2 regions of the Blautia sp. 210820-DFI.6.14 genome follow, and region 2 is predicted to be linked to the other one. Evidence: predicted binding sites of a transcription regulator. Region 2 holds the regulator's gene; the other holds the start of a gene.
The links. The regulator HrcA, encoded in region 2, represses chaperone genes, less so after heat shock. The targets are predictions, from matches to a motif close to TGTTAGCACTCNNNNNNNNNGAGTGCTAACA.
Positions count from the first base shown of each region.

Region 1: htpG (molecular chaperone HtpG) is a predicted target of HrcA. The motif match lies at 3,822-3,852, and genes of this name have one in related genera.

Region 1 covers NZ_JAJCKS010000029.1:15,053-30,717, forward strand. The annotation lists gene LI112_RS15270 (HAD family hydrolase) at 1-240, shown strand, start outside; gene LI112_RS15275 (hypothetical protein) at 240-497, shown strand; gene LI112_RS15280 (hypothetical protein) at 744-3,794, shown strand; gene htpG (molecular chaperone HtpG) at 3,929-5,992, shown strand; gene LI112_RS15290 (sporulation initiation factor Spo0A C-terminal domain-containing protein) at 6,268-6,693, shown strand; gene LI112_RS15295 (DUF5721 family protein) at 6,629-7,132, opposite strand; gene LI112_RS15300 (DegV family protein) at 7,286-8,125, shown strand; gene LI112_RS15305 (hypothetical protein) at 8,199-8,450, shown strand; gene LI112_RS15310 (cold-shock protein) at 8,542-8,742, opposite strand; gene pyrF (orotidine-5'-phosphate decarboxylase) at 9,018-9,944, shown strand; gene LI112_RS15320 (dihydroorotate dehydrogenase electron transfer subunit) at 9,964-10,746, shown strand; gene LI112_RS15325 (dihydroorotate dehydrogenase) at 10,743-11,648, shown strand; gene LI112_RS15330 (MATE family efflux transporter) at 11,740-13,092, shown strand; gene pyrE (orotate phosphoribosyltransferase) at 13,251-13,931, shown strand; gene LI112_RS15340 (hypothetical protein) at 13,982-14,134, shown strand; gene LI112_RS15345 (VanZ family protein) at 14,154-14,627, shown strand; gene LI112_RS15350 (hypothetical protein) at 14,611-14,925, shown strand; gene LI112_RS15355 (HD domain-containing protein) at 14,929-15,516, shown strand; gene LI112_RS15360 (aminopeptidase) at 15,509-15,665, shown strand, end outside.
Region 2 covers NZ_JAJCKS010000011.1:17,973-33,637, reverse strand. The annotation lists gene thiI (tRNA uracil 4-sulfurtransferase ThiI) at 1-911, opposite strand, end outside; gene LI112_RS09820 (cysteine desulfurase family protein) at 931-2,085, opposite strand; gene LI112_RS09815 (16S rRNA (uracil(1498)-N(3))-methyltransferase) at 2,122-2,865, opposite strand; gene prmA (50S ribosomal protein L11 methyltransferase) at 2,870-3,823, opposite strand; gene dnaJ (molecular chaperone DnaJ) at 3,992-5,173, opposite strand; gene dnaK (molecular chaperone DnaK) at 5,314-7,197, opposite strand; gene grpE (nucleotide exchange factor GrpE) at 7,368-8,012, opposite strand; gene hrcA (heat-inducible transcriptional repressor HrcA) at 8,043-9,095, opposite strand; gene LI112_RS09785 (pyridoxal phosphate-dependent aminotransferase) at 9,360-10,517, opposite strand; gene uvrB (excinuclease ABC subunit UvrB) at 10,638-12,638, opposite strand; gene LI112_RS09775 (hypothetical protein) at 12,730-13,278, opposite strand; gene LI112_RS09770 (CoA-transferase) at 13,371-14,882, opposite strand; gene LI112_RS09765 (Na/Pi cotransporter family protein) at 15,087-15,665, opposite strand, start outside.

The sequences.
Region 1 (15,665 bases), on a different contig from region 2:
AATAAGGCAAAAGGCGTTGAAAAATATCAGGAGATTCTGGGAATCAGACCGGAAGAATGTATCGTGTTTGGCGATGAATACAATGATATTGCCATGCTGAAATCTGTTCCGTACAGTTTCGCAATGGCACATGCCAAAGATGGAGTAAAACAGGCAGCGGCATATGAAACGGAGAGAGTTGAGACAATACTAAAAAAGCTGATTACGGCGAAAGGAAACATTGAGGAGGTATTGAAATAATGTATACAGAAGAGAGTATTGAGGTTTTTTTGAAAGAACAAGGCAGACTTTATGATGAACCGGTAGCTGAGACTGTGGAAGAAGCGGAGGAATTTCTGGAAGACTGCATGGCTGTTGAAGTAAAAAATATCAAAGAAGTCAGAAAGTATCTGGATGAAGCAGGAGCAGATGTCAGTGGAATGTCTGATGAGGAACTGGAAGAAGCATGTGAAGTTTTTACACTTCCATCCGGTGGCTATCTGATCGTGGAAGGATAAGAAAATTCATAAAAAAGACGTATATCCCTGGTCGATAAGTAATATGACCGGGGATATTTTTGTGTAGAGGAACAATGTGGTAATGTAACAGTTCTGTAAAATACAAATTACATTCGATAAAAAACCTGTGTTATAATTTTTTACAGGAGACGGGGTATAGATACCGACAAAGAATTAAAGAAAAGTTAAAGTCGAATTCTATAAGAAATAAATCAGGACAGAACAAATCTAAAAGGAGGATGAATCATGCGGAAAGAGAGAATTCTTGCAGTCATTATGTCGGTGCTTCTGGCATTGTCGATGATTCCTGCAACAGTGTTTGCAGCAGAAATTCCAGCACTGGATGGTAAATTGAAGATTCAGGGAACTGCAGCAGAAGGCAGAACATTGAGTGCGGAATTTAAAGAAGTAAAGCCAGAGGGAGTGACGGAGGATGATGTTGCCTATCTCTGGGAGAGAAAAACAGTTGAGGATGAGGAAATAGAGAAAGCAGGGGAGAAGCCTGAACTGAAAGAACTCGGAAAAGACAAGACTTATACAGTAACACAGGATGATATTGGTTCCAAAATTGTCCTGACGGTCACCGGCAAAGAAGAAAATGGTTATACCGGAAGTCTGAAAGTTGTATCAGATACAGTAATAGATGCGCAGATTGCTGCTGGCCAGGAGGCAAAAGCAGCAGAAGAAAAGGCTGCCGCTGCAGATACTGCTGAACAGCAGGCTGCACAAGAAACAGAAAATGAACAGTCTCAGAATACAGATGCTTCTGCTGATACAGAAGAAACAACACAGACTGGTGTGTCCGAGGATACAGACACAACCTATCAGGAGGATTCTACACAGGCAGGAACTGAGAATATAGAAGGCATTCCCGCTGCTACAACAGATGAAGAGAAGCAGCAGAGTGAAAGTGCAGGTTCTGAATCTGTGGATGGTATTCCGGAAGCAACAGAAGACGGCACATATGGACAGACAAATGATGCAGCAGATACTGCGGACTCTCAGGAAAACAACGATACGGGAAAAACGGAAACTCCAACAGCAGATGCAAGTATCGTCATTGGAGATGGAAATTCTGAAGTTGTAGATTTTGGAACTGTGATTTCCGGTCAGGAAGACAGTATACAGGCACAGTATGTAACGGTAACGAATACCGGCAATACTACGTTGAATTTTACAGATATCAGTCCGGAACATTTTATGGTTCAGGATATTTCAGATCCAATGGAACAGAATAGCAGTCAGCAGCTGTGGATCGTACCGCGTGCCGGGATAGCAGCAGGAGAGTATGATGATACGATCACATATACCAGTGAAGAAGGTGTAGAAGTTTCGTTTGAAGCAAAGATGACAGTCGAGGCAGCAAAGGATGATGCACAGAACGGCAACGGACAGGATGATCAGAAAACAGATACAGGAAATACATCAGATCCGACAGCAGATGATCAGAATAAAGGTGATGAAACTCCGGCGGACAGTACAACAGATCCTTCGAATGATGCGAACACTTCAGATGGCGGAAATAATGGAAGTACCACAACAGAAGTTACACTGGCAGTAGATGATACTGTTGCAGAGTCCGGGTTGACATTTAAATCTACAGAAAGCCAGCAGATCACTGTAAAAAATAATTCCGCACAGGCAGTGAAAGTAGCTGCTTCTTCAACAGGTGCGGCGCCTGCAGTGACAATAGATCCTTCCGAACAGGAGATTCCGGCTGGTGAAAGTGCGACATTTACAGTTACACCGGCAGAAAATCTGGTAACAGATACTCCTTATCCGGATAATATTTTGTTCGCGGATAAGAATAACAGCGATAATAAGATCATAGTTCCTGTGAATGTTACGATACCTGCTCCGGCAGTGAGCAATGTTACACGCGATCCTAAAGATGGTCCTGACTTTGGAACATTGGTAGATGGATATACAGAACTTCCGGCGCCTCAGACGATCACACTGACAAATGAAGGAAATGCAGATGCTGTTCTGTCTGATGCAGTCAGCAGTACAGGCGCAGCCCAGGGACAGTATTTTGATATTACCTGGCAGGCACAGACTGTTAAGAGCGGAGATAAGGCTATATTTACAATTCAGCCAAAGATCAATCTTACAGCGAATGCGACTCCTTATACAGAAACATTTACGATTACAGATGCTACAAATGGAAAGAGCATTCCGATCACTGCGACAGTTACAGTAAATCCATCAGATCCTTCTCTGAATGTATCTGAATCAATGCTCGATTTTACAACTGCAAAGCAGGGATATGGTGAGATTGCACCACGGGAGTTCATGGTCACGAACAATGGAAATGTGACAGAAACACTGGAACAGCCGGCACTGACAAATTTTACGGTTTCTGTTAATCAGCTTACACTGGCACCGGGATCAACTGCTGTTTATACAGTGCAGCCTAAGACCGGACTTGATGTGGGCGCTTATTCAGAGAATCTTAAGATTTCTTCATCTTTGGATAAATCGGTTACAGTGAATTTTCAGGTTGTGAAGGGAAATGCAGTTCTTACGAAGATCCAACAGCCGGCAGCAGTTACCGGACTTGCAAATGGAACGAAGAAGGATGCTTCCTCGCTGAAACTTCCATCTACTGTAGTGATTGAAACAACAGAAGGAAGTATGAAAGCAGCAGTTTCATGGAATGTGAAAGAAGCTTCTTATAAGCAGTCCAGTACAGATGCTCAGAAATTTACCGTATCCGGTACCGTGACGTTACCTTCCGGAGTGGATAATGATAATAAGATCAGTCTTGCTACTTCTGTGGAAGTCAGCGTAAATGCATACAGTGCAAAAGTTGCATCTGCAGAGAATAATAAGATTACAGGCATTGATGTAAATGGAGTTTATACTACACAGACAAAGATTTCCTTTACAGCAGTTGGTGCTGGAATGGATAATAATTCTCCGAAAAAAGGAGACACCCGTTATGTTCCGCAGAGCTGGACAGTCATTAATACAAATGTCTGGAACGCCGCACCATATACTGCGTCTTTTGGACTGGCACAGAGTGGGGATTATACGCTGAAAGTTGCTTTTGTACAGCAGCAGTATGATGGAAGCAGCTGGAAAGCAACAGGAACAATGGATACCAGACAGGTATCTTTCAGCATCGCAAAAGCCAAAGTGACTGCTCCTGGAACAAATCTTACACCTGCAGCGAACAGAAAGAGTTCCGTAAAAACAGGTGATAATACACCAATCCTTCCATTTGTATGTATCCTGATCATTGCGGCAGGTGCGATTGGCGGAGTGGTATTTTACAAAAAGAAAAACAAAAAATAAAAAAGAAATGAAAAACGATAAAAGTTTTGTTAGCACTCATTTAAAATGAGTGCTAATTTTTTTCTTGACTTTTGGAAAAAAGGGGATTAGTATATAGAAAAACGAAAAAAAAGAATCTAAGGAGTGTGGATAATATGGCTGAAAAGCACGGAAATTTATCAATTAACAGTGAAAACATTTTTCCTATCATAAAGAAATGGCTGTATTCTGACCATGATATTTTTGCTCGAGAACTGGTATCCAATGGTTGCGATGCCATTACAAAATTAAAGAAACTTGAAGTGATGGGAGAATATGCTTTCCCGGATGATTATAAACCGGCAGTGCAGGTCGTTGTAGATTCTGAAGCAAAGACTTTGAAATTTATCGATAATGGTATTGGTATGACTGCTGATGAAGTAGAGGAATATATTACACAGATCGCATTTTCCGGTGCAACAGAATTTCTGGAGAAGTATAAAGATAAAACAACGGATGACCAGATGATCGGTCATTTCGGTCTGGGATTCTATTCTGCATTTATGGTAGCAGATGAAGTGCATATTGATACTCTTTCTTTTAAAGAAGGTGCAACAGCAGTACACTGGACATGCGATGGTGGTACAGAATATGATATGCAGGATGGGGACAGAACAACAGTTGGTACAGAGATTACGCTGTTTCTGAATGATGAAAGCCTGGAGTTTTGTAATGAATATCGTATGCGTGAAGTCATTGAGAAATATTGTTCTTTCATGCCGGTAAATATTTATCTGTCTAATGCAAATGCAGAGCAGGAATATGAGACAATCGACGAAGCTGATCTGAGGGATGACGATGTTGTTGTTGAGCATATTCATGAAGATGCAAAGACAGAAGAGAAAGAAAATGATAAGGGTGAAAAGGAAGTTGTAGAGGTTTCTCCTGCACGTGAGCGTGTAAAGATCAACAAACGTCCGGTATCTTTAAGTGATCCGAATCCGTTGTGGATGAAACATCCGAATGAGTGCTCTGATGAGGATTATAAAGAATTCTACCGTAAGGTATTTATGGATTACAAAGAGCCATTGTTCTGGATCCACCTGAACATGGATTATCCGTTTAACCTGAAAGGTATTTTATATTTCCCGAAGATTAATACAGAATATGATTCTATTGAAGGAACGATTAAATTATACAATAACCAGGTATTTATCGCAGATAATATTAAAGAAGTTATTCCGGAATTCCTGCTGCTTCTCAAAGGCGTGATCGATTGTCCGGATCTGCCGCTGAATGTATCCAGAAGTGCACTGCAGAACGACGGATTTGTACAGAAGATCTCAGAGTATATCTCCAAGAAAGTTGCGGATAAACTGACAGGAATGTGCAAGACAGACCGTGAATCATACGAGAAATACTGGGATGATATCAGTCCATTTATTAAATTTGGCTGCATCAAGGACAGCAAATTTGCAGAAAAACTTCATGACTATATTCTTTTTAAAGATATTGATGGCAAATATCTGACATTGAAAGACTGTATAGAGCAGAATAAGAAAGAAGATGCAGCAGAGAAGGCAGAAGATACAGAGAAAAAAGAGAACTCTGAAAATAAAGATGAGGCTAAAAACAAAGAACCGGAGAAAACCACAATTTTCTATGTGACAGATCCGGTACAGCAGAGCCAGTACATCAATATGTTCAGAGAAGCAGGAAAAAATGCAGTTATTCTTTCTCACAATATTGATACAACTTTTATCTCTCACCTGGAACAGAAAGATCAGACAATTCAGTTCAAGAGAATTGATGCAGATGTGACAGAAGAACTGAAGGGTGAAGGTGCAGCAGATGAAAATACTGCAAAAACTCTGACAGAATTATTCCGTAAGAATTTGAATATGGAGAAACTGGAAGTTAAGGCAGAGAATCTGAAGAATGAATCTGTTGCAGCAATGATGACACTTTCGGAGGAAAGTCGTCGTATGCAGGATATGATGAAGATGTACAATATGTACGGAATGGATCCTGGAATGTTTGGCGGTCAGGAAACTTTGGTGCTGAATGTGAGTCATCCGCTGGTAAAATACCTTGCGGAAAATCAGGAGTCTGAACATGCAGCAGTAATCTGCCAGCAGTTATATGATCTTGCAATGTTGAGTCATAAACAGTTATCGCCAGATGAAATGACCAAATTTGTACAGAGAAGCAATGAAATTCTGATGCTTCTTACAAAATAAAAGCAAAAATTTAAAGACAATATAAAAAGAATCCCGAATATTTTCTTTTATGTGGAAAAAAATCGGGATTTTTTTATATTTTGTTGACAAAAAACAATAAATTCTATATGCTGAAATTGTATGGCGAACCTATGATTTTGTAGTTATAACATGAATAGTGTGACTCTTAAAATGTCGTTTTTTTTCGAAGAACCACGAGTTTGGTATGGAAAAGAAAAATAAGAAAAAATTGTCGTATAATAATGACAAAACAGGAAAAGGCGGAGGGAGAGCACATGAGAAAAGTATATCGATTAATCCGACAGCTGGGAATGACCTCAAAATATAAAGGATATTATTATGTTGCCGAAGCAGTAATGATGTCGATGGAACTTCAGGATTATCCAATTAAGATCACGAAGGACATCTATCCATATCTGGCAAAAAAATTCAAATCAACACCAGTTAATATTGAACATGATATTCGGACGGTCATTAATGTATGTTGGACAGCTAATAAAGAAACGATGGATCGAATCGCAGGTTATCCTCTTCGCTACAGACCTACAAACAGTGAGTTTGTAGATATGCTGGCATATTATCTCATCCAGACAGAACTGGATGCAGAAAATGCAATTGAGGAAGCCAAAAAGAATCTTACAGCCTGTCAAAATCCAATCGATGTTTTTGAAAAAATTTCGGAACTGCAGAATCCCATGTGATTTCAGGGTGTCTGTCCAGAAGAAATGTATCGGAAGAAATTCCGGTCGTACAGAATAATTCGTTGTTTTTATATTGAAGGTTTAAATTTAATCCGCGAATCTGATCAGTAGAAATCTGGAAAGAAGAATCTGCAAATAATAGTGAATACTGAGCCGGAGACAGCTGAAAAACGATTCGAAACTGTATTGGCAGTAATTTGCCGCGTATGATTGAAAAACAGTAAGATTTCAGCTCTTTCCAGGGACAGTAATCTGAATCATTAAAATTCATATTTTGCACGGTATCCGTGTCAAAAAAATCTTTGTGGATTTTTCCGTCAATTGTGAAGTTGCTGAAAGTAGTAATGGATGCTTCTACCAGAGAAAAAGAATCGAAGGTATCTCCGATCAGTAACTGATTCATGAAGCTTTTGACATCGTTGATTTTAAGTGCAAGCATTTTGAACTCCCATAATTTAGTGTAGCTTCTATTATAAAACAGAATCAAAAAAAAGAATAGAGTTTTTCGAAAAAGTCTTTTCAAATATGTAGCTATATGGTAATATAGATGTGGTATTCGATACTACATATTATGGAAAAGAGGACGATATAATTGAGCTATAAAATTGTCATAGATAGTTGTGGGGAATTATTGGATGAGTGGAAAAAAGATCCTCGCTTTGAGTCGGTAGCACTGACTTTGAGCGTTGGTGGTGAAAATATTATAGATGATGAAAATTTTGACCAGGCTTCTTTTTTAAAAAAAGTAGCTGACTGCCCGGAATGCCCAAAATCGGCATGTCCGTCACCGGAACGCTATATGAGGGCGTTTGACTGTGATGCGGATCACGTATATGCAGTTACGCTTTCAGCAGAACTTAGTGGCTCGTATAACAGTGCTGTTCTGGGAAAAAGTCTTTTGCAGGAAGAAAATCCTGGTAAGCAGATTTATGTGTTTAATTCGAAATCGGCATCTGTCGGACAGTCCCTGATTGCGATGAAAATACAGGAATGTGAAGAAGCTGGGTATTCATTTGAGAAAGTAATTGAGACAGTAGAAGCATACATTGCTGACCAGCACACGTTTTTTGTTCTGGATAATCTGGAAACGCTTCGCAAAAATGGAAGACTCAGTAAGGTAAAAGCTCTTGTGGCAAGCGCATTAAAAATCAAACCTGTCATGGGCTCTACAGATGAAGGAGCAATCTGTCAGTTGGATCAGGCAAGAGGCATGAACAAAGCTCTTGTAAAAATGGCTCAGAACATTGTAGACAAAACAAAAGACAGTGAAAATAAAATCCTTGCAATTTCTCACTGCAACTGCAGGGAGAGAGCAGTGCTTCTGAAGAATGCACTGGAAGAGAGAATGCCTGTAAAACATATCGTTATTTTGGATACTGCGGGAGTAAGCAGTATGTACGCTAATGATGGCGGTGTGATTGTAGCTGTATAAGCCCTTCCCTTTTGTGTGAGAGTGTGATATAATAACAAAAGTTTAAGCTTATACAATAAAGGAGATTCTTGGAATGAGTCAGAAAAAAGTAGACAGCTATAAGGCAGGCAAAGCAGGCCGCTCAAAAGCATCCAGAAAAGAAAAACTGATTGACAAACTGGAAATTCTTGCATGGATTGCAATCTGTGTGGCAATGGTTGGATGGATTGGATTTTCCGCGTATGCAAAGATCGAGACAAAACAGGAGTCTGTTGTTACAGAGACAGTAATGGATACTTCTGCAATTGATAATTATGTTTCGGATCTTTCGTCTGATGTACAGTAAAAATGAAAATGAGATAATAAAAAACCCCGGTTTTCACCGGGGTTTTTTATTGAATGGTTTGAAAGGTTATTACAACCTTGAAGTATCAGAATTATAATTTTGTAACGTTAGCAGCCTGCATTCCGCGAGCGCCTTCTGTTAAATCATAAGTTACAGCCTGTCCTTCATCCAGTGATTTGAATCCTTCACCATTGATTGCAGAAAAATGAACGAATACGTCAGCGCCGTCCTCTCCTGTGATAAAGCCATAGCCTTTTTCTGCGTTGAACCATTTTACAGTTCCCTTGTTCATGATGTTACCTCCATAAAAATAAAAAGTTAAATGTCCATCTGACGAAAAAATCACCAGATTTTAGAGACTATATCGTTGGTAATATATAATCTCTAAAAACTAGTGATTTTATATTAAGGTTCTCTTCGTCTATGAGTAGAATTATATCTCCCGCTTCTAAAAATGTCAAGGTGAATATGTAAAAAACACTTTATTAAATCGTTTGTTTCGTGTATGATATTAGTGATAATGTATAGAAGAAATATGAAGAATATAAATTCCAGGAGGAAGCAGTTATGATTAATAAGCTTATTGAAAAAATCCGCAAAACTAATGCACCGATCGTTGTAGGTCTGGATCCGATGCTGAATTACATACCGAAACATATCCAGGAAAATGCCTTTGCAGAATTTGGAGAGACTCTGGAAGGTGCAGCAGAAGCAATCTGGCAGTTCAATAAAGGAATCGTAGATGCAACATATGACCTGATTCCTGCAGTAAAACCACAGATTGCAATGTATGAGCAGTTTGGCATTCCGGGACTGCAGGCATACAAAAAGACCGTTGATTACTGTAAATCAAAAGATCTTGTAGTCATTGGTGATATCAAGCGTGGAGACATCGGATCCACATCGGCAGCGTATGCAGTTGGACATCTGGGACATGTTCAGGTAGGATCCAAGAAATATGCAGGATTTGATGAGGATTTTGCAACAGTTAATCCATATCTGGGTTCGGATGGAGTGAAGCCATTTATCGAAGTCTGCAAAGAAGAAAATAAAGGTCTGTTTATTCTTGTAAAGACATCCAATCCTTCCAGCGGCGAATTCCAGGATCGTATCATAGACGGACGCCCACTGTATGAATGGGTAGGAGAGAAAGTTGCCGAGTGGGGCGCAGATCATATGGGTAAAGAATATAGCTATATCGGAGCTGTAGTTGGTGCAACTTATCCGGAAATGGGAAAAGTACTTCGTAAGCTTATGCCAAAAACATTTATTCTGGTACCTGGATACGGTGCACAGGGTGGAAAAGGCTCTGATCTGGTGCATTTCTTCAATGAAGATGGTCTTGGTGCGATTGTAAACTCATCCAGAGGAATCATTGCAGCATACAAACAGGAAGCATATGCGGAATTTGGAGAACTGAATTATGCAGATGCTTCTCGTAAGGCAGTGGAAGTGATGATCGAAGATATCAGCGGAGCCCTTAAGAATCGCTAATGAGGGCAGGAGGAGACAGATGAGTACAAAAACAAAAGAGACTTTGACTGTTATCAGTCAGGAAGAAATCGGCAGAGATATTTTCAGTCTCTGGCTTCAGACTGATCAGATGGCACAGAATGCACGTCCGGGGCAGTTCCTTTCTTTATATACAGGCGATGGGAGTAAACTTCTTCCGAGACCGATCAGCATCTGTGAGATTGATAAAGAAGACAGCAAAATCAGACTGGTGTATCGTGTGACTGGGAAGAATACCGGAACAGAAGGATTTTCCAGACTGAAATCAGGAGAAAAGATTGAGGCACTGGGACCTCTTGGAAATGGTTTTCCATTGGAAGAAGCAGAAGGGAAAAAAGTATTTCTGATTGGTGGCGGCATCGGAATTCCACCGATGCTTGAGACTGCAAAACAGTTAAAAGCTGAAAAAACAGCAGTTCTTGGATATAGGGATGAATTGTTCCTGAATGATGAATTTACAAGATATGCAGATGTTTATGTTGCTACAGAAGATGGAAGCGCAGGGACAAAAGGCAATGTATTAAATGCGATTTGTGAAAGGGGACTTGAGGCAGAGGTTATTTTTGCCTGTGGTCCAACGCCGATGCTTCGTGCACTGAAAGAGTATGCAGCAGAGAAGAATATCACATGCTGGATTTCCATGGAGGAAAGAATGGCGTGTGGAATCGGAGCATGTCTTGGATGTGTCTGCAAATCAAAAGAGATTGATGCGCATTCTCTGGTGCATAACAAACGTGTTTGTAAAGATGGACCGGTATTCTTGAGCACGGAGGTGGAGTTATGATCAATACAAAAGTAACTCTTGCTGGAGTTGAATTAAAAAATCCTGTCATGACTGCTTCCGGTACGTTTGGTTCCGGTGCAGAATATAGTGAATTTGTAGATCTTAATAAACTTGGTGGTGTTGTGACTAAGGGTGTTGCAAACGTACCATGGCCAGGAAACCCGACTCCGAGAGTGACAGAGACTGCAAGCGGAATGCTGAATGCAATCGGACTTCAGAATCCGGGAATTGATCTTTTTTGCAGAAGAGACATTCCATTTCTGAAACAGTATGACACAAAAATTATTGTAAATGTTTGTGGAAAGAGTACAGAAGATTATTGTGAAGTGGTGGAAAAACTGGCGGATGAGCCGGTCGACTTACTGGAAATCAATGTATCCTGCCCAAATGTGAAAGAGGGCGGTATTGCATTTGGACAGAATCCTCATGCACTGGAAGCAATCACAAAAGAAGTAAAGAAATATGCAAAACAGCCGATCATCATGAAACTCAGTCCGAATGTGACTGATATCACAGAGATGGCCAGAGCGGCTGAGGCTGGTGGCGCAGATATTCTTTCTTTGATCAATACACTTACCGGAATGAAAATTGATATTTACAGAAAAACATTTGCTCTGGCAAACAAGACGGGCGGGATGTCCGGCCCGGCAGTGAAACCGGTTGCAGTGCGTATGGTTTATCAGGTTGCACAGGCTGTAAAACTCCCGATCATCGGCATGGGTGGAATTGCAACAGCAGAAGATGCACTTGAATTTATCATGGCAGGTGCAACAGCAGTGTCAGTTGGAACCGCTAATTTCTTTAATCCATATGCAACAACAGAAATTGTGGATGGGCTGGCGAAATTTATGGAACAGCGGAAAGTTGAGGATATCAATCAGCTGATCGGTATTGTAAAATAGTAGTTACAGAAAACAGAATAGAAATACATAAGAGACAGCAGCGAAGGTTGAAAAACTTTTTCTGCTGCCTTGTATCGGGAAAGGAAATATTTTGAACAAACAGAAAACAAATGACATGACTGTGGGAAATCCGGTCAGACTGATCATTCAGTTTATGATACCGATGTTTCTTGGAAACATATTCCAACAGTTTTATAATATTGTAGATTCTATTGTGGCAGGACAGTTTATTGGAGTAGATGCACTTGCTGCAATTGGAAGTACCGGATCACTGATGTTTTTTGTGACCGGTTGGCTGAACGGACTGAGTAGTGGATTTGCAATTATTGTGGCACAGATGTTTGGGGCGAAGAAGTATGACGATATGAGGCATTTTGTGGCAATGTCCATTTATCTTATGTTTGGTTTTGCTGCTGCTATGACCATAGGATTTTTGGTATTTAATGTGCCGATTCTGCGACTTATGAATTCTCCGGCAGATCTGATGGGAGATGTGGCCGGATATATGGGAATTATTTATGCAGGTCTTCTTGTTACTGCAGCGTATAATACGTTGGCTGCGTTTCTGCGTGCACTGGGAGATTCGAAATCCCCGTTGTATTTTCTGATCATTTCAGCGGGCATCAATGTTGTGCTGGATATTGTACTGATTCGTTTTGCAGGAATGGGAGTAGAAGGCTGTGCATATGCAACTGTTATCGCGCAGGGCGTTTCAGCAATCTGCTGTTTGGTTTATATAAAAAAGAAATATCCGATTCTTCATCTTGAAAAGAAAAACTTTGAACTTCGAAAAGGCAGTATGAGTAAACTGATGATTCTTGGAATTCCCATGGGACTTCAGTTTTCCATCACGGCAATAGGAACGATCATCGTACAGAGTGCGGTAAATATTTATGGTGCTACCTATATGGCTGGATTTTCCGCTGCAGGAAAGATCCAGAATGTAATTGGTATGGTGGCTGTTTCTATGGGGGCAACGATCGCGACATATGTCGGACAGAATCGTGGAGCAGGACGTATGGACCGGGTAAAACAGGGAGTAAAATATTCCTGGATCATGCTTCTGGTATGGAGTGTGGTTGAGATGGCTCTGGTTTATTTCGGTGGAAAATATTTTACATATCTGTTTATCAGCCCGTCACAGACAGATGTTGTGCAGGTGTCTGTGATATATTTCCGTACAGTATTCTGGGCATATCCGTTTTTGTGTACAATTTTTGTATTTCGAAATGCCCTGCAGGGGATGGGATACGGAATGGTACCAATGCTGGGAGGCGTTTTTGAACTGGTTGCCAGAACACTGATCGTAGTTTTGGTTGCGGGAAGAACGACATTTGCAGGCGTTTGCCTGGCGGATCCAATGGCCTGGATCGCAGCACTGATTCCACTGATTCCATATTACTATTATGTAATGGGAAAACATATGAAAGCAATGAGACAATAGGAGTAATAAAAGCCAACTTCAATCCGAAACGGGAAAGTTAACAGGATTGAATAGTTGGCTTTTTTATGTTACTATAAAGAAGATATTCAGAGAATGATCTGAACAGATTCAGACAGAAGACAGGCAAAAAGCCGTGTAGACAGGAGGTCCAGAATAAAATGGAACAGTATAAACAGGAATTTATTGAATTTATGGTAGACAGTCAGGTGCTGAAATTTGGCGAATTTACATTGAAGAGCGGAAGAAAATCTCCGTTTTTTATGAATGCGGGTGGATATGTAACCGGTTCTCAGTTAAAAAAACTTGGGGAATACTATGCAAAAGCAATTCATGACAAATATGGTGATGATTTTGATGTGCTGTTTGGACCGGCATACAAGGGAATTCCACTCAGTGTTGTTACAGCGATCGCATTCAGCGAACTGTATGGCAAAGAAATTCGTTACTGCTCTGACCGTAAAGAGGAAAAAGATCATGGTGCAGATAAAGGAAGTTTTCTTGGAAGCAAATTGAAGGACGGAGATCGGGTAGTTATGATCGAAGACGTTACTACTTCCGGAAAATCCATGGAAGAGACAGTGCCGAAGGTAAGAGGTGCAGCCAATGTAGAAATTGTTGGACTGATGGTTTCACTTGACCGTATGGAGGTTGGAAAAGGCGGTGTGAAGTGCGCGCTTGACGAAGTACATGACCTGTATGGCTTTGAAACAAATGCAATCGTTACCATGGCTGAAGTTATTGAACATCTTTACAATAAAGAATACAAAGGCCAGGTTATCATTGATGATGAACTGAAGAAGGCAATTGATGCATATTACAGCCAGTATGGTGCAAAATAGTTTCTGGCTGATCAGTGGGATGAACGGTATCTGCATAAGGAGGAATTGCCATGAATGAAAAAATATATAAAACAATGAGTCGTACGGGCGCATGCAGTATTGCAGTAGGGATCATAACCCTTGTAACAGGTGTTGCTGCAGGAGTGCTGATGATCGTCAGTGGAAGCAGACTGCTGAAAAGAAAGTCTGATATTCTGATCTGAAGCTGGATAGGGGTAAAAATTGAAAGACAGTACAAAACGTAAAATCAGGTTTCTGAGTGTGCTTTTGTTTATACTTTATGTACTGCTTCTTGTTTATTTTCTTTTCTTTTCAGAAGAATATGGGCGCGTTACAGCGGAAGAACGGGTGTATCGGTATAATCTGGTTCCGTTTGTAGAAATCAGAAGATTCTGGATATACAGAAAACAGCTTGGGATGTTTGCTTTGATCACCAATCTTTTTGGAAATGTGATAGGCTTTATTCCATATGGTTTTATCCTTCCGGTCATTGCGCATAAATGCCGTAACGGTTTGTTCATTGTTGCATCCGGTTTTTCACTTAGCCTTTTGGTGGAAACAGTGCAGTTAATTGCAAAAGTGGGATGTTTTGATGTGGACGATCTGATTTTGAATACACTTGGGGCAGCAATCGGATATATGCTTTTTGCTGTCTGTAATTATCTGAGGAGAAAACGATATGGCGAGAAGATATAGATACGCGATCATAAAAAAGAAAGAGGCTGCAAAAGGGAAGCTGTCAGTGGGGCTGGCAATTGCTTCCCTGCTTCTGTTTGGAGGGGCTGTTGGGATAGCTTATGTACTTGAAGGATCCTATGGATTTATTGTGGGAGGCATCTGCCTGTTTGCAGCGCTGCTTTCCGTATATGGATTTCTGATGGGAATCAGTAGCTTTTCAGAAGAAAAATGTACACACAGGACCAGTATTATCGGCTCAATCCTTAATGGAATCTTTATGGTAGGCTGGTTGGCCTTTTTTTTGATGGGAGTGTGAAAAATGGAACGCTTACAACAGCAGATGAAATTTATTTTGGAAGTGGATAAAGTAAAACAGATTATACGTCAGACATATCTGGCAGACGGGAGCCGTAAGGAAAATGATGCGGAACATTCCTGGCATCTGGCTCTTATGGCTGTGTTGTTGAAGGAATATGCCAATGAAGAAGTTGACCTGGCAAAAGTGATCCCTATGGTTTTGCTCCATGATCTTGTGGAGATTGATGCTGGAGATACATATGCATATGATCAGGCAGGACTGGCAACGCAGAGAGCGCGTGAGACAAAGGCTGCAGACCGTATTTTTGGTATGCTTCCGGAAGATCAGGGTACAAAGTTCAGAAATTTATGGGAAGAATTTGAAGAATATGAGACAGCAGAGGCGAAATTTGCACATGTGCTGGACAATTGTCAGCCACTGCTTCTGAATGATGCTTCCGGAGGAAAAAGCTGGAAGGAACATACTGTACATAAGAGTCAGATATACAAAAGAAATGAGCATACTGCAGAAGGTTCCAGGGAAATATGGGAATATATGCAGCAGCTGATAGACAAACATATTCAGCTGGGACATGTGATCGATGACTAAATTAAATTCAAACGGAGGAGATGATAAAGTGGATGAATTGCTGAAAGAACGCTATGATCTGGCAAAAGATCGAATTGTCGAAATCTGTACTGAAACAACTGTAAAGCCGGATTTTCTGGATTTCTTTCAGAATATGGCGGCTTTTTTGG
Region 2 (15,665 bases):
AGACTCTGTAAAGTCTGGCTGGCCACCTGTCCAATACTCTCCCCCGTAATCAGGCCAAGGCATTTATCCTTGCGTGCAAAATGCTCTGCAATACGCATCATATAGCGGCGCATGATGATCGTCAGTTCTTCATGCGGGCACTGATCATAGATATACAGTTGAATATCTGTAAAGTTAACTACATGAAGACGGATCGGACCACTGTAACGTGCCACAAGTTTTGCAAGATCTACGACTTTCTGTTTTGCACGTTCGCTTGTATACGGCGGAGCATGGAAATAAACAGCCTCTATCTTGACTCCACGTTTGGCGATCATATAACCAGCAACCGGACTATCAATTCCACCGGAAAGAAGAAGCATTGCCTTACCATTTGTTCCAATCGGCATACCACCTGGTCCCGGAAGTGTCTCTGAATATACATAAATCTTATCTCGAATCTCTACTGAAAGTGTCATTTCCGGATTATGCACATCTACGGATGCATCTGGGAAAGCATCCAAAATCTTTTCTCCGATTGCCGCACTTACTTCCATCGATGTGATCGGATAAGATTTCTTGGCTCTTCGTGTGTAAACCTTGAAAGAACCATTGTATCCAGGATATCTTGCTTCCATATAGGAAACAACATCTTTTGCCATCTGATCAAATCCCTGGTCTTCATAGATCACAACCGGACTGATTCCCACAATTCCAAATACACGCTGCAGTGCCTCTACTGCTTCATCAAAATCATATTTTTCCGGGCAGAAAACATATACACGCCCCTGCTCCTTAGTTACTGTAAATTCGCCTTCTACCGGCTCCAGAGCCAGTTTCATCTGTTTGACAAGTGCATCTTCAAACAGATATCTGTTTTTTCCTTTAATGGCGATTTCTGCATATTTTATCAAAAATGCATGAAATATCATATCTGGTATTTCCTCCTGTTTATTTTCTTGAATAACGTCTGAGCATCGGAACCAGAGTCTTCATGGTATCCAGGAAATAATCCGCTTCCTCGATCGTATTTTCTTCACAGAAGCTCAGTCGTACTGTACTTTCAATCTGGTCTTTTGACATTCCCATAGCACTTAATGTAGCGCTTGGTTTTCTCTTATGACTGGAGCATGCACTTCCTGCCGAAATGTATATACCCTTGTCCTCGAGAGAATGCAGCAATACCTCACTCCGTACTCCCATAACACTGATACTCAAGATCTGCGGTGCACCTTCACGAAGTGGCATTCCGTTGATACGGATATCTTCGATTTCAGAAAGGCCTTTCGCAATATGCTCCTTTAACTGATACATGTGTTCCACATTCTCATCCAGATTTCGGTAAATCTGTCCTGCTGCCACACCAAGCCCGGCGATTCCCGGTACATTGTCTGTTCCGGAACGCATGCCACTCTGCTGTCCGCCACCAAGAATCTGTGGAATGATCTTCACTTTTTCGTTGATATACAGAAAACCGACACCCTTCGGACCGTGAATCTTGTGTCCGCTGACTGCAAGAAGATCGATTCCCATACGTTTCGGATAAATGTGGTATTTACCAAATCCCTGAATTGCATCGACATGATACAGTGCCTTTGGACTCTTCTCATGTACCATCTTCGCAATCTCTTCGACTGGCATCACAGCTCCGACTTCATTATTTACAAGCATGGTAGATACCATGATCGTATCTGGTCTTAAAACAGCTTCCAGCGCACTCATTTTTACCCTGCCCTGCGCATCTACCGGAAGATATGTGATTTCAAATCCCTGTTCCTGCAGATATAATGCCGGCTGGCTGACTGCAGCATGCTCTACGGATGTGATAATGATGTGGTTTCCGTTACGCTTATTTGCAAGTGCACCACCGATCAGCGCAAGGTTGTCTGATTCTGTACCACCTGAGGTAAACAGAATTTCTTTTTCCTGCACTTTCAGAATTCCTGCAATGGTCTTTGTCGCTTCTTTTACATACTTCTCTGCTTCTACACCCTTGAGATGCATGGCAGACGGATTTCCAAAATCCTCTGTCATCGTTTTTACCACGATATCCTTTACAGAATCATAGCATCTGGTCGTTGCAGAATTGTCAAAATATACTTCCATATACTGCCTCTTTTATCTTAATCGTTTCCTGTTTTACTAATTTTCAAGCTGAAACATCAGAACTGACAAAATTGCAAGCCCTGCTGTTTCTGTGCGAAGAATACGTTTACCCAGTGTGATTGGTTTTGCCCCTTCGCTGATTGCAGCTTCTACTTCTTTTTCCTCAAAACCGCCTTCTGGGCCGATAAAAATCCCAATAGACTGTCCCTGTTCAATTGCTGCAAGGATTTCTTTTGTTTCCTGCATGCCTTTGGCAAGCTCATACGGAATCAGACGAATATCCATAGATTCCGCATACTTTAGTGCTTCTTTAAAAGAAAGTACCTGGTGCACATTTGGAATCAGCATACGCTTGGACTGTTTTGCCGCACTCTCTGCAATCTGCTGCCAACGCTCTACTTTCTTCGCAGCCTTTTTGCCATCCAGCTTCACAACACAGCGTTTCGTCTCTACTGGAATGATTTCATACGCACCAAGCTCAACTGCCTTCTGTATGATCAATTCCATCTTATCTGCTTTTGGCAGTCCCTGAAAGAGGTAGATTCTGCTCGGCAGTTCATAATCTGGTTCCTGTGCATAAATAATGTGAAGAAGCACTTCATCTGCACTGAATGCCTCTATCGCACAGCGGTATTCTTTTTGTCCACCATCACTGATCCAGACTTCCTCTCCCTGTTTCATACGAAGAACATTGGAAATATGGTTGACATCCGTTCCAATAATATGAATCTGATGTGCCGCTTCATCGATCTGATGTGGCTCTACAAAAAATCTCTGCATGAGATCAGTCCTTTCTTGCAGTTACGCATACCCACTCACCCTGTCTGGTAACTTCTACCAAGGTAAGTCCGGCTTTCTGTACTGCTTCTTTGACTACTTCCTCTTTGACATCAAGTATACCTGATGTAATGTAATATGCACCCTTCTTCATCTGGTGAACGATCACTGGTGTCAGAGGCACCAGTACATCTGCCAGAATATTAGCTGCAACAATATCGTATTTCTCATAGCCAACCTGATCCTGTACCTCTTTGTCATCAATGATATTTCCGATCATCATATCAAAAGTATCATCCACGATCTGGTTTGCTTCTTTGTTATCCTGAACTGCCGGAACCGCGCATGGATCAAGGTCTGTTCCTACAACGTGACCTGCACCAAGCTTCAACGCTGTGATTCCGAGGATACCACTTCCTGTTCCTACATCAAGAAGTTCGATACCTGGTTTAACATATTTTTTTAACTGACGGATCACAAGCTGTGTAGTTTCATGCATTCCTGTTCCAAATGCAGTACCCGGATCAATATGAAGAATCATCTTGTCCTTATCTTCTTCTTTGATTTCTTCCCATGACGGAACGATCAGGATATCATCCACATAGAACTGATGGAAAAATTCTTTCCAGTTGTTGATCCAGTCCTTATCCTCTGTCTGAGACTCTTCAATCGTACCCTCACCAATATCCATAAATGTACGCAATTCTTCCAGGGCATTTCTGACGTCACGTAAAATCACATCCTTATCCGCATCTTCCTCCAGATAAAAATTCAAATATGCAACTCCATCATCTTCTGGACCTTCCGGCATGATATCTACAAACATCTGTGCCTTATCTTCCTCTGTCAAAGGCTGGTGATCCTGAATCTCTGCACCTTCGACACCTATTTCTGCCAATGTACAGATAATCATGTCTTCGGCATCTGTTTTGGTTTTAATCGTAAAACGATTCCATTTCATATATTATAATCTCCTGTCTTAACTTATACAACAATTGCAATTGCCTTATCGTGCAAGCACGAACAGCTTCTGTATTTTTAACCCTGCTATCTAATATACATGATAACCCAAAAAAAGAAAAGAGGGGTTTTCCCTCTTTTCCCGAAAAGTTTCTTCTATTTTATAGAATTAATCCTCAAAAGTCTCTTTGATTTTGTCCATGAAACTCTTTTTCTTCTTTTCTGATTTCTCAGATCCGTCTTTTGGCTCAGTGGCCGGTCTATTTCCACATGCCTCATCAAACTTACGAAGAGCTTCTTTTGCCTCTTCATTCAGCTTGGTCGGTACCTGTACCACCAAAGTCACATAGTGATCACCGCGAATATTCTTATTTCTCAGGGACGGTACACCTTTGCCCTTCAGACGGATACGTGTATCTGTCTGTGTTCCCGGCTTCACTTCGTATGCCACATCGCCATCAACTGTATTGATATGGATTTCTCCACCCAGCGCTGCCTGCGCATAAGTAAGCGGGGCTGTGGAGAAGATATTCATATCCTGTCTCTGGAAGATTGGATGACGGGCTACATTCACTTCTACGAGCAAATCACCTCTCGGACCACCATTGGTTCCAGGTTCTCCTTTATCACGGATACGGATACTCTGTCCATTGTCAATACCGGCCGGAATAGAAACCTGAATCTTCTTTCTGGAAGAAGTATATCCTGTTCCACGGCAGGAAGTACATTTTTCTTTGATAATCTTACCGGTTCCATTACATTCCGGACAAGTCTGTACATTTCGAACCATGCCAAACATAGACTGCTGTGTATAGACGATCTGACCTTCTCCGTTACATTTCGGACAGGTAGTCGGCTGTGTTCCCGGCTTTGCACCAGTTCCATGACAGGTCGTACATTCATCCTTCAGAACGATCTCCAGTTCCTTGTCACATCCAAACACTGCCTCTTCAAATGTAATATTCACACGGGCGCGTAAATTTGCACCCTTCATCGGTCCATTATTGGCACGACGTCTTCCACCGCCGCCAAACAGATCTCCGAAAATATCCCCGAAGATATCTCCCATGTCTGCACCGTTGAAATCAAATCCACCAAAGCCGCCGGCACCACCGCCGCCCTGTTCAAACGCTGCATGACCAAACTGATCGTACTGGCGTCTCTTTTCTGCATCACTTAAGACACTGTATGCCTCTGTTGCTTCTTTGAACTTAGCTTCTGCTTCTTTGTCTCCCGGATTAACATCTGGATGATACTTCTTGGCTAATTTTCGATATGCGCTTTTTAATTCTGAATCACTGGCAGTCTTGCTGACACCCAGGACCTCATAGTAATCTCTTTTATCAGCCATCTTTTCTCTTTCCTATATGTTAGATTTGCGTTATTGTTCTTATGCAGCTATATGCCACACAAAATATTATTATAATCCCCCAATGCCACTCATGCAAGCATGAATGGCATCTAAGGTTTTACATCTTATTTTTTACTTTATTATACTTCCTTGTAATCAGCGTCTACGACATCATCACCGTATCCAGCTTCGTTGCCGCCCTGTGCAGCACCTGCACCAGCACCAGCTCCCGGATTCGGTCCAGCCTGACCGCCTGCCTGCTGTGTCTGCTCATACATTTTTGCGAAAAGTTTCTGAGCACTTTCCATCATCTTTTCCTGAGCAGCTTTGATATCAGCGATCTGTGCATCTGTCATTTCTGCATTTGCTGTCTGAGCAAGGAGATCTTTCAGTGCATTCAGATCTGTTTCAACTGCAGCTTTATCGTTTGCATCAATCTTATCGCCAGCTTCTTTCAGTGCATTCTCAACCTGGAATACCATAGAGTCTGCATTGTTTCTTGTGTCGATTCCCTCTTTACGTTTCTTATCCTGAGCTTCGAACTCAGCAGCTTCTTTAACTGCTTTGTCGATTTCAGAATCAGACATATTGGAACCAGCTGTGATTGTGATGTGCTGTTCTTTACCTGTTCCAAGGTCTTTGGCAGAAACATTTACGATACCGTTGGCATCGATATCAAATGTAACTTCGATCTGCGGAACACCACGACGTGCTGGCGGGATTCCATCCAGACGGAACTGGCCAAGGGATTTGTTGTCCTTCGCGAACTGACGCTCACCCTGTACAACGTTGATATCTACTGCTGTCTGGTTGTCTGCTGCTGTAGAAAAGATCTGGCTCTTCTTTGTCGGGATTGTAGTATTTCTCTCGATCAGACGAGTTGCGATACCACCCATTGTCTCGATAGACAGTGACAGTGGAGTAACATCCAGAAGAAGAATGTCACCGGCACCTGCATCACCAGCAAGTTTTCCACCCTGTACGGAAGCACCAAGTGCAACACATTCATCCGGGTTCAGAGATTTGCTTGGTTCTTTACCTGTGAGCTGTTTTACTTTGTCCTGTACTGCCGGGATACGTGTAGATCCACCTACCAAAAGTACCTGGCCAAGCTCAGAAGCTGTGATACCTGCATCTGACAGTGCACGGCGAACCGGTTCTGCTGTCTTTTCTACCAGATCATGTGTCAGTTCATCAAATTTAGCTCTTGTAAGGTTCATATCAAAATGCTTCGGTCCTTCTGCTGTTGCAGTAATGAACGGAAGGTTGATGTTTGTTGTTGTTGCAGAAGAAAGTTCTTTTTTAGCTTTTTCAGCTGCTTCTTTCAGTCTCTGAAGAGCCATCTTATCTGCGCTTAAGTCTACGCCTTCTGCTTTCTTGAATTCTTCGATCATCCAGTCTGTAACTTTCTGGTCAAAGTCATCACCGCCAAGACGGTTGTTACCAGCTGTGGAAAGAACTTCGATAACACCATCACCGATCTCGATAACAGATACATCGAATGTACCACCACCTAAGTCGTAAACCATGATTTTCTGTTCTTTTTCGTTGTCAAGTCCATATGCAAGAGCTGCTGCTGTAGGCTCGTTGATGATACGTTTTACATCAAGACCTGCAATCTTACCGGCATCCTTTGTTGCCTGACGCTGAGCATCATTGAAGTAAGCCGGAACTGTGATAACAGCTTCTGTTACGCTTTCTCCAAGATATCCTTCTGCATCTTTTTTCAGTTTCTGAAGGATCATCGCGGAAATTTCCTGCGGAGAGTATTTCTTGTCATCGATTGTTACACGATAATCGGTACCCATCTCTCTCTTGATGGAAGAGATTGTTCTCTCTGCATTTGTTACTGCCTGACGTTTTGCAGGCTCACCTACCAGACGTTCTCCTGTTTTTGTGAAAGCAACTACAGACGGTGTAGTTCTTGCTCCTTCTGTATTTGCGATAACGGTTGGCTGTCCACCTTCCATTACAGCTACACAACTGTTTGTTGTACCTAAGTCAATACCAATGATTTTTCCCATGATAATATTCCTCCTGTATATATTCTAAGATTATTATATATTCTAGTTTGTCCTTCCAGAATCAAGATGCTCTACGCATCTTTCGTGCTATGCACTTATGATTCTGTCAGGATCGTGCCAGAAAAAGTAAATGTCTGCTTCGCAGCCGCTTCCTTTTTCCTTGAGCACGATCAGTTTGCAACTTTTACCATGCTGTGGCGGACTACAAATCCCTTGTAGGTGTATCCTTTCTGAAGCTCCTCCACAACAATATTTTCTCCAACAGATTCATCCTCCACATGCATCACTGCATTGTGGAAATCCGGATTAAATTCTTTTCCAACAGCTTCGATCGGTTCTACTCCCATGCCTTCCATTGTAGTGGTAAACTGTTTGTAGATCTTCTGCATTCCCTCTGCAAATGGATCATCTTCCGGAGCCTGTGCAAGGCCTCTTTCAAAGTTATCTACAACCGGAAGGATCTTCTCGATGATATCCTTTGCTCCGATCACATACATGCTGGATTTTTCTTTTTCCGTACGTTTACGGAAGTTATCAAACTCAGCCATGTTACGCTTCAGCCTGTCAGTCAGATCTTCAATCTGCTGTTCCAGCTTATTGTCTTTTTTCTTTTTGCCAAAGAAAGAATTTTTTCCTTTGGTTTCTTTATCAGATTCCTTATCGTCTTCAGCTGCACTCTCGGTTTCCTCTGTGGTTTCCGTTCCTGCGGTTGCCTCCGGCGATTCTTCTACTGGTTCTGTAACAGGTTCTGTTTCCGGAAGGTCTTTCTCTGTTTCTTCCTGTACGCCAGCTTCTTTTTTATTTGTTTCTGACACGTTCTTTCTACCGCCTTTCCAGTCTGACAGCTAACTGTCTTGATTACTTTTATTTTTTTTGAATACCTCATCGAGTTCGACCTTGAGAGTCTTCAGACTATTTACTACATTTTCATAATCCATTCGTTTCGGTCCTACGATACCGATTGTTCCATGCATGCCCTCTCCCAGTTCATAAGTTGCAGTAACAACACTGCAATCTTTCATGGTAGAAATCGGAAGTTCATCTCCGATATACACCTGAACACCGGTATTGTCATCTGCCATCCGCTCCTTGACCAAATCAACCAACTGCTGTTTTTCTTCAAAAGTAGAAATCAGCTCAGTGGCTTTGGTCTTATCCGACAGTTCCGGATATTTAAAGAAGTTCGTTGCACCAGACGTATAGATTTCCAGATCGTCTTCATCGACATGAATGGTTGCTGCAACTGCATCCAACACTCTTGCTACCAGTCCACTGTGGATTCCTGCCTGTTCTTTCAGTCTGGCAATCATGCCCAGATTAATGTCCTGTATCGGCAGGCCATTCAGATTGGTATTAAGAAGAAGGTTCAGCTTCAGAAGTGTCTCATCATCCATTTCTTCATCCAGATCAATGATTTGATTACGGATGACATTTCCTTCGCAGACAACCACAGCTACTAACTGCAACTCATTGACACGGGACAGCTGAATAAATTTCAATTTATTGCCGCTGTACTGAGGAACTGAAACCATCGTCGCGTAATTGGTATTGGAAGCCAGGACACGTGCTACATTCTTAAGCACTTTTTCCATTTTATCGGTCTTCTCAATCATCAGATTACGGATTTCTGCAATTTCATCTTCCTTTTCTCTCATCAATTCATCCACATAAAGCCGATAGCCTTTATCAGAAGGGATTCTTCCTGCCGATGTATGTGGCTGAACGATGTAGCCCATGTCTGTCAGGTCAGACATTTCATTTCGGATCGTTGCTGAGCTGACATTCAGGTCTGCATCCTTGGATATTGTCCTGGATCCTACCGGTTCGCCCGTTTCCATGTATGTCTTGATGATCGCTTTCAGAATTCTTTTCTTACGATCCGTCAATTGTTCATCCATGTTCTCAGCTCCTTTCCTATTAGTCTGTTAGCACTCATTAATGAAGAGTGCTAACATCTATATTGTTAAGATAGCACTGTCGTAATTGTTTGTCAACATCTAATTTATATTTTTTAAAAAAATCGAAAAAAATCACAGTACGGACACAAATCGGGAAAATCTACCTTTCCACTCTGTTACTTTGTGTCAAAAGTACTGTGATTATGTGAATTTCTGTTCTTAATTTATTATGAATGCATTTTTTAATATGCTTCGTTTACTTTCTCAGATTCCGCTTTTACGGATAGCTTCTACAACTTCGCGGATTTTTTCCGGTGGCAGGACGAGAGCGAAACGTACATATCCTTCACCATGCGGTCCAAAACTTGCACCAGGAGTCACAATAACACCGGCTTTTTCCATCAGTTCCATGCAAAATGCCATACTGTCTGTACGTCCTCCCGGGATTCTTGCCCATACGAACATCGTTCCCTTACCATTCGGAAGGTCCCATCCGATTTCACGAAGGCCATTACAGAGTGCATCTCTTCTTTCCTGATACATTCTGCACTGCTCCTGCACACTTTCCAATGGGCCATTCAATGCTGCGATCGCTGCCTTCTGAATTGGCAGAAACATTCCAAAATCGATCTGGCTTCTCAGCTTGCGAAGTGCCGCGATCACATCTGGACGCCCAACCAGAAAACTGATTCTTGCTCCTGTCACATTGAAGGATTTCGAAAGGCTGAAAAATTCCACGCCGATTTCTTTCGCTCCTTCTGTTGCAAGGAAACTTCCGCCATGTGCTCCGTCAAAGATGATATCACTGTATGCGTTGTCATGAATGATCAAAATATCATATTTCTTCGCAAAGGCAATGATTTCTTCATATAATCCCGGTGTTGCAATGCTTCCTACCGGATTGGAGGGCAGAGAAACTACCATGTATTTTGCTTTCTTTGCAACTTCTTCCGGAATATCCTTTACATATGGAAGAAAGTCGTGTTCTGCCACCAGCGGATAATAGTATGGCACTGCGCCTGCCATCAGACTGCCTGCTGCAAATACCGGATAACATGGATCTGGAAGAAGAACAACATCTCCCTCATCGCAAAGTGCCATTCCAAGATGTCCCATACCTTCCTGACTGCCGTAAACAGTCATAACCATATCCGGTGTCAGATTCACATCAAAACGTTTCTTATAATAAGTACATACTGCTTCCAGAAGTTCTGGCAGATCACGAAGACTGTACTTCCAGTTATTGTCATCCATTGCCGCAGCAGCAAGTGCCTTCTTAATGTGTTCCGGTGTCTTAAAATCCGGAGTTCCCACACTCATATTATAAATTTTCATGCCCTGTGCTTCCAGTTCCATACGTCTGTTATTCAGGGCTGCAAAGATTTCTTCTCCAAATCTGTCTAATCTTTTGGAAAACTGCATATCGATTACCTCTTTCGTTTAGTGCTTGTTCCATTTTAGCACTCTCTCCATTACTGTACAAGAGTAAAGTAAAACTTTTTACAGACAGGGGGAATTTCTCTTTGAGCTTATAAACTTTTTCTATTCATCCATTTCATCGAGGCTTTTCTTCAATTCGATCATCTTGTCACGCAACTCTGCCGCCTGCTCAAAGTTGAGATCTGCTGCTGCTGCACGCATCTGTTTCTCCACCTGACCTATCAGCTTCGTCAGTTCTTTTCTTGTCATGGACTCCGGATCTTTCTTAAGCTTGTCTTCCGTCTCGGCGACTGCCTTGGAAACCGTGATCAGATCACGAACTGCTTTCTTGATCGTAGTCGGCGTGATTCCATGTTCTTTATTGTAAGCCTCCTGAATCGTTCTTCTTCGCTCTGTCTCCTGAATGGCTTTTCGCATGGAATCTGTCATGACATCTGCATACATGATAACATGCCCCTCACTGTTACGGGCCGCACGTCCAATCGTCTGGATCAGAGAAACTTCTGAACGCAGGAATCCTTCTTTATCCGCATCAAGAATTGCAACCAATGTAATCTCCGGAATATCCAATCCTTCTCGCAAAAGATTGATACCAACCAGCACATCAAAGACATCCAGACGCATGTCACGAATGATTTCTGCACGTTCCAAAGTATCAATATCCGAATGCAGATAACGAACACGGATGCCGACATCTTTCATGTAATCGGTCAGATCTTCTGCCATTCGTTTTGTCAAAGTTGTGATCAAAATCTTGTGACCTTTATCGACTTCTTTATTTACTTCACTGATCAGATCATCAATCTGTCCTTCCACCGGACGAACTTCTACTTTCGGATCCAGAAGCCCAGTCGGACGAATAATCTGTTCTGCACGAAGAAGTTCATGTTCTGCTTCATACTGTCCTGGTGTCGCCGAAACAAACATAACCTGATCGAGTTTATTTTCAAATTCCGCAAAGCTCAATGGCCGGTTATCCTTCGCTGACGGCAGGCGGAAGCCATAATCTACCAGTGTCTGCTTACGGCTCTGGTCACCTGCATACATTCCTCCAACCTGTGATACAGTCTTATGAGACTCATCTATAATAAGAAGGAAGTCATCTTTAAAGTAGTCCATCAGAGTATATGGCGGCTGCCCCGGAGCAAGTCCTGTCAGATGTCTGGAGTAGTTCTCAATTCCAGAGCAGAATCCCGTCTCTTTCATCATTTCTACATCAAAATTGGTTCTCTCGGCAATTCGCTGTGCTTCGATCAACTTATCTTCACTTTTAAAATAAGAAACCTGTTCTTTCATTTCTTCAAGGATTGCGTCTGCAGCCTTCTGGATTTGGCTCTGTGGAACAACGTAATGAGATGCCGGAAAAATCGCCGCATGTTTCAGTTCATTGTGAATCTCACCGGTCAACACATCTACTTCTGTAATTCGATCAATCTCATCTCCAAAGAATTCCACACGAATTGCCCGGTCAGAATAGTTGGCCGGGAAGATTTCCAGCACATCTCCACGTACCCGGAACGTACCACGATGGAAATCCATTTCATTACGGTTATACTGAATATCGATCAGTTCTTTGATTACCTCATCCCTGTCTTTCTCCATTCCCGGACGAAGTGAGATCATCATATCAAAGAATTCTTCCGGTGCACCCAGACCATAGATACAGGATACAGAGGAAACCACAATAACATCTTTCCGTTCACAGAGAGCCGCTGTTGCAGAAAGACGGAGTTTATCGATTTCATCGTTCGTGGAAGCATCTTTTGCTATATAAGTATCCGTAGATGGAACGTATGCCTCCGGCTGGTAATAATCATAATAGGAAACAAAGTATTCCACTGCGTTCTCAGGGAAGAATTCCTTCATCTCACCGTAGAGCTGTGCTGCCAGTGTTTTATTGTGCGCAAGTACCAAAGTTGGCTTGTTTAACTGGGCGATGACGTTCGCCATGGTGAAGGTCTTACCGGAACCTGTGACACCCAGCAAAGTCTCGAACTGGTTGCCTTCTTTAAAGCCTTTGACCAGTTTTTCGATTGCCTGGGGCTGGTCACCGGTTGGTTTGTATTCGGAATGAAGCTTGAAGATTTGTTGTGAATTCTGCACAAAAACACCTCCTGGTTTTATATCAAAAAAGTTCGTCTAAATTGCTATGAGCCAAACAAACTGAAAGTCATATCAATATACCGCTATTTGATTATACACGCTTATAAATTATTGGTTCATCATATCCAAAAGTTCTCTTCCCATTAACTTCCATGCTTTCAGATACTTCCAGGAAATCATCGGAAAACTTTTCCCAAAGTTTAAAGGTCATTACCGGAGAAAACTGGCTTGTACTGCCTCCCTCCCAGATTCCGTCCTTTTCATGATAAAGTGCCGGAGTAAATTTTTCAGATTTTTTTAGTTTAGCGTAATCAACCTTCTTCATAGAATCATATGAAAATGTATTTTTATCTTCTCCTTTTGGAATTTCATAAGAAGAAAGTAAAATTCCCTGTTCTATTTCCGTGATAAGGAAAAGATGCGGGGATGCATGACGTTTCCCATTAATTTCATAGTAACTCTCTTCAACAACAAATATGTCTTTGAAATCTTCAGGAAGACTATTTATTTTGTCATTACAGATTGTATTTATATGTTCAGCATATGGATATGTTTTTCCCTCTTCCTGCATCTTATCAAATTGATCCTTATTATCAAAATGTCCTGTCATCATTCTTACAAAATTTTCAAGTTTCGTCATTTACTTTACCTCCCGCTATTTTCATATATTTATCTGATTCAAGAATAAAAATCGCCGCAAATCAAACATTTGTTCTTCACTGTTTCATTATCTCAGACTTCTACCTCAAATGGCAGCCTGTCTATAATATCTTTCTTCATATCCACACCCGGATACACTTCGATTAATTTCAGACCTTTCGGAGTAAGGCGGAAAACACAACGTTCTGTCACATATAGAACTTTCTGACCGTTTTCAATCGCACGTTTTGCTGAGAAACTGACGCTGGAGACTTTCTCTACGAATTTGGATATCTCGCCTTCTTTGTGAATCGTCACGACGCCTTTCTCCTGGGTGACTTCAAGTCCTTTGGCGTTGAATGTCATACAGAAAACAACTGTCGGAGTTTTGGCGGTGATATTGGCAAAACCGCCAATACCCGCAAATGCTCCTGTGCCTCTGTGTGCATTGATATTTCCATATTTGTCAACTTCCAGTGCACCCATAAAACAGACATCCAGTCCACCATTGTCATACAGGTCAAACTGGTTTGCCATATCATAAACCGAGGCCGCACCGATCATAGCTCCAAATGCCTCACCCGAAACAGGAAAACCTCCTATTCCGCCGGACTCTACTGTAAGTGTGATCATATCCAGCATTCCACTTTTTCTGGCAAATCTGGCAACTGTCTCCGGTATTCCAATTCCGATATTTACGATATCGTCCACTCGTAGTTCCTTTGCTGCTCTTTTTCCGATGATGTTTGCCGGAATATTGTTTTTTCGCTGTTTCTGAGAAAGATCATTGATTTTCTCATTCCAGGTATGCCATTCTTTATATGGGATCTCGAAGCTTCCGGTAAGTGCCATATACGCTTCGTTACGCTCTTGCGGTTCTGCCACAACGATTGCATCGACCAGACATCCCGGAATAATGGCATTACGCGGACGAGACGGTGTATCTACAAGACGATCCACCTGCACAATGACTTTTCCACGATTTGCCTTAACAGCCTGACAGATGGACAGTGCATCGCCAGACATAAACATATCATCAAATGTAATATTTCCTTTTCTGTCTGCAGCCGTTCCCTTGATCATGGCTATCGTGATCTTTGGCAATTTATAATAAAGAAATTCATCTCCGTCTACTTCCACATGCTTGACCAGCGAATCATCAATCGAAATACGATTAATTCCAGGTCCTTCTCTTCGTGGATCAACAAAAATATCCAGTCCAACCTTCGATAAAGCTCCCGGAAGTCCCCCCGCCTGTGCACGGATTGCATGAGAAATGCATCCAAGCGGCAGGTTATATGCCTCAAATCTATCTTCCAGTACCAGTTTCTTGGTACTCATCATCGCTCCAAAATGGCCACAGATCAGCTTGTCCACCGCACCTTCACGGATATATCCTTCCGCATTGTGTTCGTCATCCCAAACGCCGAAACCAGCGCTGGATACGATTGTCAGATGCGTCGGCGACTGCATTTTCTGGTATCTTCGATACAATGCCTCATGAAGTTCCGTCGGGTTTTCGATTCCTACAAATGAATTCACGCAGATACAGTCCCCGTCCCTGATCAGGCGAATAGCTTCATCTGCACTCATGATCTCATACATACTGTGTTCTCTCTTTCAAATTTCTCTTTTGTATACAGCTTCATAAAAGCTTCTTTCACCTGTCGAAGCCAATGTCACCTTTTATAAACTAACTACAAAAGTTTTTTGCTCAGTATAGCATATCCATAAATATATATCCATACAAAAAAATTACAGAGCATTTCTAATCCTGCTCTGTAATTTCTGTTTACTCTGTTATTTTTATTATTCTACCTCTTCCGGTTCCATGCTTAAAACATGTTCAGCATTAGCAATCACATCATACTTCTGTCTGTACTCATTGAAATATGTGTAATACTCCCAGCTGTCTGTCGGATAGATCTTGGAATCATGGATATGCGGATCCGCATCTGTATCACCGCTCTTTAAGAGTGCGGTCATTGCGCTTGCGCTGTGCGCTGCAATACGGCCAAAGCTGTTCAGGATGTCGTTAAAAACGGTTCCTTCCTCAAGTCCGCATTCTCCCTTACTGAGACGTTCTACATGGTGCATCTTTAACTCGTCACAAAGGTTTGTGATCACAGCCCCTAAAGGTGCAACTCTCTGAGCTGCTTCCTTGTCATCTTTCATAAATGCATTACAGGTGACATTGATCTCCTCTCGAACTGCCTCCATAACGATATTCAGTTCATCCCAGGCTGCCTGAGAAAACTGTGTATGATTATCATGCATTTCATTTGCCATATGTGCAATATAGGAAGCATGGTCACCAATTCTCTCAAAGTCATTGATCGTATGCAGATACAGAGAAACCTGTGTTGTTTGTGCTGTATTCATCTCACG